DNA from 3 places in the Oceanisphaera sp. genome. Region 3 is predicted to be linked to each of the others. Evidence: riboswitches for the same ligand, from Rfam matches in the RefSeq annotation. Region 3 holds a riboswitch; each other region holds the start of a gene.
The links. A riboswitch is a leader RNA that binds a small molecule or an ion and turns the genes downstream of it on or off. The one in region 3 is predicted to bind thiamine pyrophosphate.
Positions count from the first base shown of each region.

Region 1: linked by a shared signal. The riboswitch ahead of ACTHY5_RS02320 (sodium:solute symporter family transporter) and the one ahead of thiC (phosphomethylpyrimidine synthase ThiC) in region 3 are both predicted to bind thiamine pyrophosphate.
Region 2: linked by a shared signal. The riboswitch ahead of thiD (bifunctional hydroxymethylpyrimidine kinase/phosphomethylpyrimidine kinase) and the one ahead of thiC (phosphomethylpyrimidine synthase ThiC) in region 3 are both predicted to bind thiamine pyrophosphate.

Region 1 is NZ_JBQDEX010000013.1:112-4,472, reverse strand. Features, by position in the region: gene ACTHY5_RS02335 (Gfo/Idh/MocA family oxidoreductase) at 1-38, shown strand, start outside; gene ACTHY5_RS02330 (DUF1456 family protein) at 111-587, opposite strand; gene ACTHY5_RS02325 (RNA recognition motif domain-containing protein) at 580-867, opposite strand; gene ACTHY5_RS02320 (sodium:solute symporter family transporter) at 1,089-2,528, opposite strand; TPP riboswitch at 2,624-2,752, opposite strand; gene pyrC (dihydroorotase) at 3,112-4,152, opposite strand.
Region 2 is NZ_JBQDEX010000007.1:2,002-6,362, reverse strand. Features, by position in the region: gene ACTHY5_RS01375 (putative monovalent cation/H+ antiporter subunit A) at 1-1,089, opposite strand, end outside; gene thiD (bifunctional hydroxymethylpyrimidine kinase/phosphomethylpyrimidine kinase) at 1,368-2,177, opposite strand; TPP riboswitch at 2,216-2,318, opposite strand; gene polA (DNA polymerase I) at 2,442-4,361, opposite strand, start outside.
Region 3 is NZ_JBQDEX010000012.1:6,941-11,301, forward strand. Features, by position in the region: gene ACTHY5_RS02195 (o-succinylbenzoic acid (OSB) synthetase) at 1-575, opposite strand, end outside; gene menA (1,4-dihydroxy-2-naphthoate octaprenyltransferase) at 755-1,633, shown strand; TPP riboswitch at 1,808-1,913, shown strand; gene thiC (phosphomethylpyrimidine synthase ThiC) at 1,993-3,984, shown strand; gene thiE (thiamine phosphate synthase) at 3,981-4,361, shown strand, end outside.

The DNA of each region.
Region 1 (4,361 bases), on a different contig from region 3:
GAACCGTTTCTTTAACCGCTACCAGCTTTAGAGAATAGGGTAAGGGCTGCACCAAGCTAAACAAAAGGCCGAGCGATAAGCTCGGCCTTTTTATGCTTTTATTATAACGACTACTCAGCGCTTTGATTGCGCTGTAGTGCTAAGCCTTGTAAAAAGTTACGTAGGAACTGGTCGCCGCAGGCTTGATAATGTTTGTGACCGACTTTGCGAAATAATGAGGTTAACTCGGGTTTTCTAATTTCAAAACCGGCTAAAGAAAGCAGACCAAGAATGTCTTCTTCTTTTAGTTCAAGTGCCACGCGCAGCTTTTTAAACACCTGATTATTGATAGGTTCTGCTGAGGTATCCGCCTTAGGCGCAGGGCCGCCTTCACGTGGGCCGCGATTTTTTAAAATAAGCCCGTCTAAAAAGCCCAGAAGTTGCTCATTGCTACAGCTGTGGTAATTGTCATCTTCTTCTTTAGCCAGCAGCGCTAAAAACTCAGCTTCGTTAATGGTGATCCCACCTAAGCTAAACAGAGTGAGAGACTCGTTATCTTTAAGGTTAAGAGAGTAGCGAATGCGACGTAAGATATCGTTATTAGTCATTTTTTTTAGCCTCGCTCAAGTTATTGGCTGCTGTATTTGGCTTTTCTTCTGCTTTTTTAACACGAATTTTTTGTCCGTCAACTTCAATGCCGTTCAAGCTTTTAATGGCCGCTTTGGCTTGAGCTGGATTAGGCATAAAAGCAAAACCAAAACCTTTAGAGTTGTTGGTTACGGGATCCATAACAAGATGAAAGTAATGCACCAGGCCGTAAGGAGCCAGTAGCGCTAATATTTGTTGTTCTGTGGTGAGGCGCGATAGGCCTCTGATCATAATCTTCATGGTGTCTCCAAATGACGCCGTCGCGCCTTACCTTCAGTGATAAGTCGGTAATAAAAATAAGAAATGGGCTTAGAGTGAACTGTGTCATATCGCGCACTCAAGGGGTCGCGAGTGTAGCAGCTTGTGTGGCTAACGTCTGCCTGCTTATCTGCTGAAATGGCGGATTTTGGGATTAAAAAAAGCCGACTCACTGGTCGGCTTTATGTGTTATTCGTGAGCAATTAGCTTTCAAAACTACGAATACGTTGGCGTAATATTGAAAAATCAAAAGGCTGTTTAGTCGGTACTAGCAGTAACAAAATAGACACCAGTACTGGCACTAAGCTTGCTAATAAGAATGATTCAAGTAAATAGTTTATTTCTGCACCCGGTGCAGGGAACAACCATAGGCCAGCGACCAAACCCGCACCGGTACTTAACACAGCGTTATAGCTTTGATAGCGAGCACTATAAAAACCAAAGAACACTGGGAAAGCAGCGGCACAGCAGAGTAGGTCGGCAAGTAAGAATAGATACAGCACACTAAAGCCTTGAGAGGCCACAATGAGCACCGGAATAGACAGCAGTACGATTAACCAGCGTGATAAGCCCAGCAGTCGGTTAGCATTAAAGCTGGGGAGCATGCGGCGTAAATCCACCACCATCATGCTAGAAATACCGCTAATGGTTGAGTCGGCACTGCTCATGATCAGCGCTAGGCCAAAGGGTAATAACCCAATAGCAAACCACAACGGAATATTGGATAGCAAGACGTTAAATAAGGCGACGGAACCACTGCCGGGTAGGTCTAACCCCACAAAAGCCAAACCAAACAAGCCCATAATAAAGATAAATACAAAGCTGACTAAACCACTCACAATAAAACCATTACGAATGGCTTTATTGTCTTGGGCGGCAAAAATGCGTTGCCAAGTGCCCTGATAAAAGAGGCCTGTAAGCACCACGGCAATAAAGAAGGTAAGACCAGACTTAAAGCCAGACATATCAAACGGGTTAAGCAGCTCTGGTGCTGTTTCTTTTAATCCCACAATGGTAGGAGCTAATCCCCCCACGGCCTGCCAACCAAACATAATCAGTAACAGCAAGAAGGGTAAAATCACCAGCATTTGTACGCGGTCGGTAAAAATAGTGACTTTTAAACCACCGTATAAAGTGTAGAGCAAGGTGGCAACCATCACTATGCTGGCCGTTACCCACAAGGGGACGGGGGCTAATAGTTCCACCATTTTCGCAATGGCAGTTAACCCTGCGGTCAGTGAGATAAACATATAAAACATCATGATAACCATCACGAATAAATACATGGTTTTGCCGTAGCGGTGTAACACAAACTCGGTAAGGGTGTGTCCTTCGGGGATCAGCTCACGCAGGCGCTTACCCAAGGGGATCATCATAAAGCGAGGCGCTAAAGAGCCTAGGGCATAACCGGTGACGGCACCAATACCGCCCCAAGTTGCAGCTTCGGCTGGGCCAAATAAAATCCAAGTGCCCAGTGAAGTTGCGAGTAAGGTGAGCATGGTGGCTAATCCACCTTGGCTATTGCGCGCCACAATAAAGCTTTCAAGGTTATCTTGTTGACGGCGCGCATAATAGAGGCCTGGTATGGCAAAAAAAGCGGCAAAAAAACAGAGCCAGAGAATGGCTTCGGTTGTACTAAGCATGTGTTCTCCCTTTGCCTAAAGTAGGCAAGCATTACGATAATAGTCAGTCATTGACTATAAATGCCGAGTAACAATAAGCCGCGCAGGGGAGAGTGAGGATCAGTCATTTCCTTCCCTTCGCCGGCATTACCCGGATCAGGTTCGAAGGGTTACCGCAGCAAATTGCGGAATCTCAGCCAAATTTAGTGTTACTTACAACACCTTAGGCCCCCCTAGGAATGTTCCTGAGAGTAAGAATAAAAGTGATGCTTGTCAAACTTTGGACAAACAGCGCCTAGCGCCCGGCTCCAAGCACCAAGCTAAGAGACTAACCAACACCCACACCTATTTTGCAACGGAACCTGCGCCAATGCGGTGCTCCAGGGGAGAGCGCTTTTTGTAGGCGAACATTTATTCTCGCATTACGCTGTAAGCGTAAATTTTTTAAATATTTCCGGCTGCGCCGAAATGCGAGAGCAAGCGTTCGCCTATAAAGGTAATAAAAAAGCCCCAAACCATAGGCTTAGGGCTTATCATTTCTGGGCGCTGGGCGCTGGGCGCTTAGTGATTTTCTATCCGCTTCACTCCTCACCCCTCATAAGGTTTATTTAACCGTCCAGCTAATGCTTTCACCGGCGCGGATCGGAACCAGTTTATTGCCGCCTAAAGGCAAGGTCTCGGGAACAGTCCAAGACTCTTTCACCAAGGTAATGGTATCGGCATTGCGTGGCTGACCATAAAAGTCAGGGCCATTGTGGCTGGTAAAGGCTTCTAGCTTATCCAGCGCACCGGCTTCTTCAAACACTTCGGCATATAACTCCACAGCAGCGTGAGAGGTATAAGCGCCAGCACAACCACAAGCGGTTTCTTTATTCTGCTGAAAATGCGGTGCCGAGTCAGTACCCATAAAAAACTTCTTATTGCCGCTCGTCGCCGCTCGCACTAAGGCTTCTTGATGAGTATTACGCTTTAATATCGGTAAGCAGTAGTAATGCGGGCGAATGCCACCCACTAACATATGATTGCGGTTAAACATCAAGTGATGGGTCGTAATAGTGGCAGCTAGGTTATCGCCGGCCTGCTCAACAAAGTTGACCGCATGCTCGGTGGTAATGTGTTCAAGTACAATTTTTAAGTTTGGAAAGTCGCGCACCACATCAGGCAAGATAGTGTCTAGAAAGACCTTTTCGCGGTCAAAGATATCGATACTTGGGTCTGTCACTTCGCCATGTACTAGTAACAAAATCCCTGTTTCTTGCATGACTTCCAGTACCGAGTAAATGTTTTTTACATCTGTGACACCTGAGTCTGAGTTGGTGGTGGCACCCGCAGGGTACAGCTTGCAGGCAACAATTTTACCCGAAGCTTTAGCGCGACGAATTTCTTCTGGGTCTGTTTTGTCAGTGAGATATAAGCTCATCAAGGGTTCAAACTGACTGCCTTTGGGGCGAACTGCAGTTATTTTTTGGTAGTAATCTAGCGCCAGCTCTGTGGTGGTAGCCGGGGGGAGTAAGTTAGGCATAATGAGCGCGCGGCCCAAGTAGCGGCTGGCATCACTGACGGTGTCTTTTAGTTGCTCGCCATCGCGTAGGTGTAAGTGCCAGTCATCGGGGCGGGTGATAGTTAAGGTGCTTGCTGTGCTCATTGTGTGGGGTTCTCCATGTCATCCATACCTCCATTATCCACGGCTTAGCGATATTAACCAAATCGAAGACAGCTGGAAGCCATAAGTCTGTCACTTCATCACACCTTTTGCTTGTATTATAAATAAAAATGAGATAGGTAATTTAGTCGGTTCGGCCTGCATAACGGCCGAACAAAGGGTCTTCTTCACCGACACGCTGCAAGTACCTC
Region 2 (4,361 bases), on a different contig from region 3:
CATATATTGGCGCAGGCCGCTCAGCTCGCGCACATCTTTAGTGCCGGTCACATGATCTAAGGTGCCCGCCGCCATAAAAAGAGCACCTTTATATAAGGCATGGGCGAGCAAAAATACCATAGCCGCTTCTAATGCATGAGGGGTACCAATGCCAATCAGCATGGTTAGCGTACCCAGCGCCATCACGGTAGAAAAAGCCAATATGCGTTTTAAGTCGGTGCTGCACACCGCCATAATCGCACCCAGCGTCATTGTGATACCACCAAACACCGACAGCGTGACCGCCCAAGGTTCATAACCGGCCATCATGGGTTGCAAGCGTGCCATTAAATACACACCCGCTTTAACCATAGTGGCAGAGTGTAAGTAGGCACTTACTGGTGTTGGTGCCGCCATGGCGTTAGGCAGCCAAAAATGGAATGGTGTTTGCGCCGATTTAGTAAAAGTACCCAGCAAGATCAGGCACATCATTCCTAAGAACAATGGGTTATCTTGTAGCGAAGTTCCTTGCGCTAATAGCTCGGTTATTTCAAAGCTGCCACCTATATAGCCTAACAAAATCAGGCCTGTCATTAATGCCAGACCACCGCCGACCGTAATAAAGAAACCTTGCAATGCAGCTTTACGGGCTTTTTCTTGCTCGTGATTAAAGCCAATCAGCAAATAAGAGGTGAAACTGGTGAGCTCCCAAAACACAAACATGGCAATCAGATTACTAGAAAGCACCAAACCCAACATGGCCGCCATAAACGCCTGCAGGTACATAAGTAGTTTGTGTCTGTCTTTATGGCCGTGTAAATAATGCCCAGCATAAATAAAAATAAAGGTACCAATGCCGGTGATCAGCAAGGCAAACATTAAGCTAAGACCATCAACCATAAAACTTAAATTGATATCTAGGCTGGGTATCCAACTGTAGCTGTAATGTAAGGTTTCACCGGCAGTGACTGCTGGCCAAAAACCCAAAAAATACACAAATAAGGATGCAGGCAGCACAGACAGGCACCAACCAATTTTATCCCCCATTAAGGGAGCTAATCGGGGCACCAGCAAGGCTAAAATGAAACCCGCTAAAACGGCAACAAGCATAGGAAAAACGCCTCCTTTCCTTGCCTGTTCAGGCAATAGAATAAGCTAAAAATAAGGGGGAGGTGGCACAGTGCAGAGGCTATAGTAAGGAATAATTTTGATTTTATTCAATCGGTTAATCGATTTTTATTATATTATTTTTATAGTTAATGATACTACAAGTCGCTTTTAAAAAACGCAAGCAGGGCTAAGTGTTTAGTCCCACTTATCGCGCTAATTGAGAGCTTGATCGAAGCAGTTTCTTATTAAGTATCTTTTTGACTTAACGGTAATACCACTTATAGTGCAAAAAAGTGATCAACAGGACCGCGCCCTTGGCCAATACGCATGCGGCTACCGGCTAAAATAGCCTGATCAATATAATGTTTAGCCTGCTCGACTGCTGCCTCCATGGTAAAGCCCTGCCCTAAATAACAAGCCAACGCAGCCGACAAGGTACAACCTGTGCCGTGGGTATTGGGTGTCATAATTCTAGGAGTATCAAAGCAGCGTACTTGCTCACCACTCAATAACCAATCTGGGCTACGCGCTTCTTGCTGCAAGAAGCCACCTTTTATTAATACCGCCCCACAATCTAGCTGTGCCAAACCAGCAAACAGAGACTCAACTTCAGCCATCTGCTTGGGCAAAGGTGCGGCCAACAACGCCGCCGCTTCGGGCAAATTAGGTGTAATCACATCCGCTAATGGCAATAACTCTTCTCGGAGGCACTGCACTGCATCATCAGCTAACAACATATCACCATTAGCGGTGACCATCACAGGATCTACTACTAAGTGTGTCGGTTTATATTTACGCAAAGCCGCTGCTACGGTACGAATGGTGGCAACATCTCCCAACATACCCACTTTAACGGCCGTTACAGATAGGTCGCTAAATATCGCATCAAGTTGCGCCTCAATCATGGCTTGTGGTGTGGGGTGCACGGCTGTTACGCCTTGGGTGTTTTGTGCGGTTAGTGCGGTGATCACGGAACAGGCATAACCACCGGTGGCAGAAATGGCTTTAATATCGGCTTGTATACCAGCACCGCCGCCACTATCAGATCCGGCAATCGTTAAAATAATGGGTTTTTGCTTAATGGACATTCCTTGGCTCCTTCGGGCGAAGCAACCACCGACAAGCTAAACGCTGCCCGTTAGTTTCCTCCGCCAGCATTAACTGGATCAGGTTCAGCGGGTCCGGCAGTTCACCGTCTCAGCCTGCTTAAGGCTCCCCGACTAACAATGCTGTTGATAATAACGACCTAGAGCTGGAAAAGAAAGCCGCCCTAAAAAGAACGTAGCACGCTTTACGCCATACGCAGTACGACTCCATGTCTTCCGCAGACAGCTTACGGCTTAAAGCTGTGTCTAATGCGCTTGATCCCAGTTATCACCTTCACCGGCTTCAACCAGCAAAGGTACGTCTATGCTGGCGGCCTGCTCCATTAGTTCGCATATTTGCTGTTTAAATTCTGCCACTTTATCTTCGCGTATTTCAAATATCAGTTCATCATGCACCTGCATGATCATACGCACGTCATTATCCGCTTGTTCAGACAGCCATGCGGCAACCTTAATCATCGCCTTTTTAATAATATCTGCGGCGGTTCCCTGCATAGGTGCGTTAATAGCGGCACGTTCGGCTCCTTTACGCCGCGCACCGTTTTTAGCATTAATCTCTGGCAAGTATAAGCGACGGCCAAACAGGGTTTCTACATAGCCTTTTTCTGCCGCTAGGGCGCGAGTCTCTTCCATGTACTTTAACACGCCAGGGTAGCGCTCAAAATAAATATCCATATACGACTGAGACTCGTGGCGCGGTATCCCTAATTGACGAGATAAACCAAAAGCACTCATGCCATAAATAAGCCCAAAGTTAATCGCCTTGGCACGACGACGCTGCTCGGTAGTGACACTATCAAGATCAACGCCAAACACCTCGGCAGCCGTGGCTTTATGCACATCTAATCCCTTAGCAAACGCATCGAGCAGACCTTTGTCTTGAGATAAATGCGCCATAATGCGCAGTTCAATTTGCGAGTAGTCCGCCGCCACAATTTTATAACCCGGCTCGGCAATAAAGGCTTGGCGAATGCGGCGTCCCTCTGGGGTACGGATTGGAATATTTTGCAGATTAGGATCTGAGGACGACAAGCGGCCAGTGGCAGCATTGGCCTGATGATACGAAGTGTGAATACGACCGCTATGATCATTAACCATTTTCGGTAATTTGTCGGTATAGGTCGATTTTAGCTTGCTTAAACCACGATATTCCATCAATAACTTAGGCAATGGATAATCGAGCGCCAGCTCTTGCAGTACTTCTTCTGCCGTAGAGGGGGCGCCTTTGGGCGTTTTCTTGATAATAGGCAGTTCAAGCTTGGTAAATAGCACTTCCCCTAATTGCTTAGGCGAGCTGAGGTTAAAAGGTTCGCCAGCTAATTCATGGGCTTTAAGCTCTAACTCTTTGAGGCGCTTGGCAATTTCATCACTTTGAATAGCTAGCAGCTGACTATCGACCTTAACACCTGTGTACTCCATATCGGCTAAAATGTGTACCAGCGGCATTTCAATCTCGTCAAATACCGCCTGTAACGCAGGTTCTGCCGCTAACTGTTCAGATAAATGATGATGTAAACGCAGCGTAATATCCGCATCTTCCGCGGCATAAAACGCGGCTTCTTCTAGCGGAATTTGGTTAAAAGTCAGCTGCTTCGCACCCTTACCGGCTATGGCCTCAAATGGCGTGGTGGCATGATTTAAGAAAAAATTAGCCATGCTATCCATGTCGTGACGGGTTTGCACTGAGTTCAGTACATAAGATTCCAACATGGTATCTAGCTCTATGCCTTGCATATGAATACCGTGATTTTTTAGCACGTTGGCATCATATTTAAGATTTTGCCCTAGTTTTACCGGCATTTCTGCCTCTAATAGTGGCTTTAAGGCAGCCAAGACTACGGCTTCACTCAACTGCTCGGGGGCATCTAAATAATCATGACCAAAAGGCACATACGCCGCCTCGCCAGCTTTAATAGCAAATGACATGCCCACCACCCGAGCATCACGATAGTTAAGGCTGGTGGTTTCGGTATCAAAAGCAAAATAGGGGGCTTTTTCTAGCCGCTTCACCCAATCTTGTAACTCGGCTTCAGTTAGAATGGTCTGGTAGTTTACTTCCATGGCTGGCACAGCGGGTTTAGCATCCGCCTGTGCTTGTTCAGGATCGAGTTCGGCCAACAAGTTACGGAACTCAAACTCTTGATACAAGGCTTTAAGCGCCTCGGT
Region 3 (4,361 bases):
CCGGTGGCAATATCAGATGCAGGGTCGAGCAGCCAATCAATACGGTGGCCGTCAATGCGTTGCCACAAGCCTAATAATTGCTCGGGTGTTAAACGACCACCGGCATCTAATATTAAACGCACATTCGGTGCTAATACACACAGCTCTCGCACGAGTCCCGCATCATATTGCACATCGCCCGTTAGTGTTAGCCAAGCACGATCAGGTTGTACCCTGCGACAGCGCCATGCACGCACTATGGGGTCTCTGGGGCCTTCTAATAATGGCAAACTAGGGGCAGAGTCATCATCTCTGGCCATGGCTGAGCTCACGCGGGCTAAGGCGCAGTCGAGACCAAATTGCACCGCGGCTGTGGTGGCGCCATGGGGCAGTTCTTTACGTAGCCGTTGGCAAGCGAGGCGTAAATCTTGCTCTATGGCTAATAAGGCGTCATCAGATGCGGTGGGGGGAGGGGCAATTTCGCCCCAAAAACCGTTTATATTGATATAAAAACCACTGCGCTGCACTAAGGTGGTGTTATCAATTACTCGCGCCATGGTTAACGGCAGCTGGTAGCGATACGTTGTGATGTGCATAGTGTGTTATCCAAATAAGCTGACCGTTTATGACGGGAGTACATTTTTATCTTCACATAAAAGTAACATCTTGAAAAGGTGCTGACTAGCGCCTTTATATTGATATTAGTTAAAGCATAACGAATCTGACTTAGTTACCATAACCCATTGCATTCACTCAGTTAAAAGATAGAAGCTCCATGTCGCTACACTCTTGGTTATTAGCTATTCGGCTTAAAACACTGCCGTTAACATTGGCCGCTATTTTATTAGGCGCCGGCAGTGCGGCTAAGGCGGGCAGTGTTAATGGCCTCGTATTACTACTGGCACTCACTACCGCTTTATTACTGCAAATATTATCAAACCTAGCCAATGACTATGGCGATGGGGTGCGTGGCACAGATTCCGGTGCCCGCACCGGTCCCACCCGGGTATTAGCATCAGGGCAAGTGAGTGCCGTGCAATTACAAGGCGCCATCAAGGGGGTGGGTCTGCTGGCGGTGGTGTCGGGGTTATTATTATTGTGGCAGGCGTTGGGCAGCAATATCAGTGCTTGGTTGGGCTTTATTACCTTAGGGGCCTTGGCGCTGCTGGCGGCCTTAGGTTATACCCTAGGCAGTCGTCCTTATGGTTATTTAGGCTTGGGTGATATTGCGGTGTTTATCTTTTTTGGCCCTGTGGCGGTATTGGGCACCCATTATTTAATGCAGCATCAACTGAGTACAACTGCCTATTGGGCGGCGCTAACTTCGGGCTTATTGTCGGTAACTGTGCTGAATATTAATAATATTCGCGATCTTGAGGCAGACGGGGTGGCAGGAAAACGCACCTTGGCCTTGCGGCTAGGGCTGGCCGGTGCACGACTTTATCAGCTGTTGCTATTGGCGGTGGCCGTGCTGGCGGGCAGTCAAATTATGCAAGGGGTTGGTTTTTTAAGTTTGCTGGCACTGTGGCCATTAAGTAAAGCTGTGCGGTTGGTGCTGACTCAACGAGGGCATGTTTTAAATCAGGCATTAGCACTCACTGCCCGAGGGGCATTACTGTTTTGTGGATTACTGGCGTTGGGGTTAGCTTGGTAATAGCGTTTTACGCCATACGCTAAAGATAAACAGAAAGTTTTGTAGTGCAACGCTTAAGCTATTGATCCTGCGCAGCAGGTAGGTTGAGTCGTTGCGTTTAACGTTCAGCGTATAACGTAAGACGTTTTCGCTTGTTCAGTTTTGCTTTTGTGATCTGGATCTGATTTACTAGAGGCTATCTTGTCGGAGTGCTCTATATGGGCTGAGACCACAAAGTTGTGGGATCCGTTGAACCTGATCAGGCTAATACCTGTGTAAGGGAAGCAAGTGAGAAGTTGGCGTCTTTCCTCCTCTGCCAATTTTTTCATCAACACTCCTGACAAGCTTTTTCACCAAAAATGGATTCAAGTGAGATAGCTATGTCAACAGCAAAACCAACAGAAGTAACGACTCAAAAACCGGCTAAAAAAATAAACCGCCGTGAAGTTCGCAGCCAAGCACAAGCCTTTATCGATAACCTTAAAGGTGAGCACTTTCCTAATTCTAAACGAATTTATCTGCAAGGCTCGCGCCCTGATTTAAAGGTGGCGATGCGTGAAATTCACCTTGCCGATAGTTTGAAAGGCGGTACTGAAGCCAACCCCATTCTTGAGCCTAATGCGCCAGTGCCTATTTATGACACCTCTGGCCCTTATGGTGATCCGCAGGCGAACATAGATGTACGCCAAGGGCTACCTCAGCTGCGTCGCCAGTGGATTATCGATAGAGATGATACCGTCGAGTTAGCTCAGGTGAGCTCCGATTTTACCCAAGAGCGTATGGCCGATGAGGGTTTCGATCACTTGCGCTTTGAGCATATGCCCAAGCCCCGTAAAGCAAAGCTGGGTCATTGCGTAACCCAAATGCACTATGCACGCAAAGGTATTATCACCCCAGAAATGGAATACATTGCCATTCGTGAAAATATGGGCCGCGAACGAGTGCGAGATGAAATGCTGTTACAACAGCATAAAGGTGAAAGCTTTGGTGCGCATTTACCCGAGAACATCACACCAGAGTTTGTGCGTAAAGAAGTGGCCGAAGGGCGCGCCATTATTCCCGCCAATATTAATCATACCGAATCTGAACCTATGATTATCGGCCGTAACTTTTTGGTGAAAATTAACGCTAACATAGGTAACTCGGCGGTAACGTCCTCGATTGAGGAAGAAGTCGAAAAGTTAGTATGGGCCACCCGCTGGGGGGCTGATAACGTAATGGACTTGTCGACCGGTCGTAATATTCACGAAACTCGCGAATGGATTTTGCGTAACAGCCCTGTACCCATTGGCACTGTGCCTATTTATCAGGCGCTAGAAAAAGTGAACGGCGTAGCGGAAGACTTAAACTGGGAAGTGTTTCGCGACACCTTAATTGAGCAGGCCGAGCAAGGCGTTGATTATTTCACTATTCACGCCGGTGTGTTGCTGCGTTATGTACCTATGACGGCTAAACGGGTGACGGGTATTGTATCGCGTGGTGGCTCTATTATGGCCAAGTGGTGCTTATCGCATCATAAAGAAAGCTTTTTATATGAGCGTTTTCGCGATATTTGTGAGATTTGTGCCGCTTACGATGTCTCTCTGTCACTTGGTGATGGTATGCGCCCAGGCTCAGTGGCCGATGCTAACGACGAGGCTCAGTTTGCCGAGTTGTATACCTTGGGTGAGCTGGCAAAAGTGGCCTGGGAATATGATGTTCAGGTGATGATTGAAGGCCCAGGCCATGTGCCCATGCACATGATTAAGCGCAATATGGAAGAGCAATTAGAGCATTGCCATGAAGCACCATTTTATACCTTAGGCCCACTTACCACAGATATTGCCCCGGGTTACGATCACTTTACCTCTGGTATTGGTGCCGCCCTTATTGGTTGGTACGGTTGTGCCATGTTGTGTTACGTCACGCCCAAAGAGCATTTGGGACTGCCAAATAAAGAAGATGTGAAGCAGGGCTTAATTACCTATAAGATAGCCGCCCATGCTGCTGACTTAGCCAAAGGGCACCCTGGCGCACAAATTCGTGATAATGCGTTGTCGTTAGCACGATTTGAATTTCGCTGGGAAGATCAGTTTAATTTGTCGCTAGACCCTCAAACAGCGCGTGATTATCATGATGAGTCATTACCGCAAGAATCAGGCAAAGTGGCTCACTTTTGCTCTATGTGTGGCCCCAAGTTCTGCTCAATGAAAATTACTCAAGAAGTGCGCGAGTATGCAGCAGAGCAAGAAGCCATTGCGATTCAGATGGTCGATATCAATGGTGAGCATGAAACAATAGTCGCGGGCATGGCACAGATGTCTGAAGAATTCAAAAAGCGCGGCGGTGAGCTCTATCACCAAGCGGATAAACTGGAGAAAGAATTGCTATGACAAGACCCATAGTCTGGACCATTGCCGGTTCTGATTCGGGCGGCGGCGCTGGAATACAGGCCGACTTGCACACCATTCACGCACTGGGCGGCCACGGCTGCTCGGTTATTTCTGCTGTGACTGCCCAAAATTCGGTTGCAGTGTCCATGGTTGAGCCTGTGCTTATGCAGGCTTTTACTAATCAATTGGTGTCATTAGCCACGGATATGCCGGCAAAAGCCATTAAAATTGGCTTATTGCCCGGAGGCTTGCGGGCTGAAGTGCTGGCGCGTTACTTGCGCGAGTATCGTCGCCAGTGGCAGCCGTATGTGGTGTTCGACCCAGTGGCGATTGCCAGCACGGGTAAGGCGATGGCAGAAGCCAGCCTTTTGCCGGCA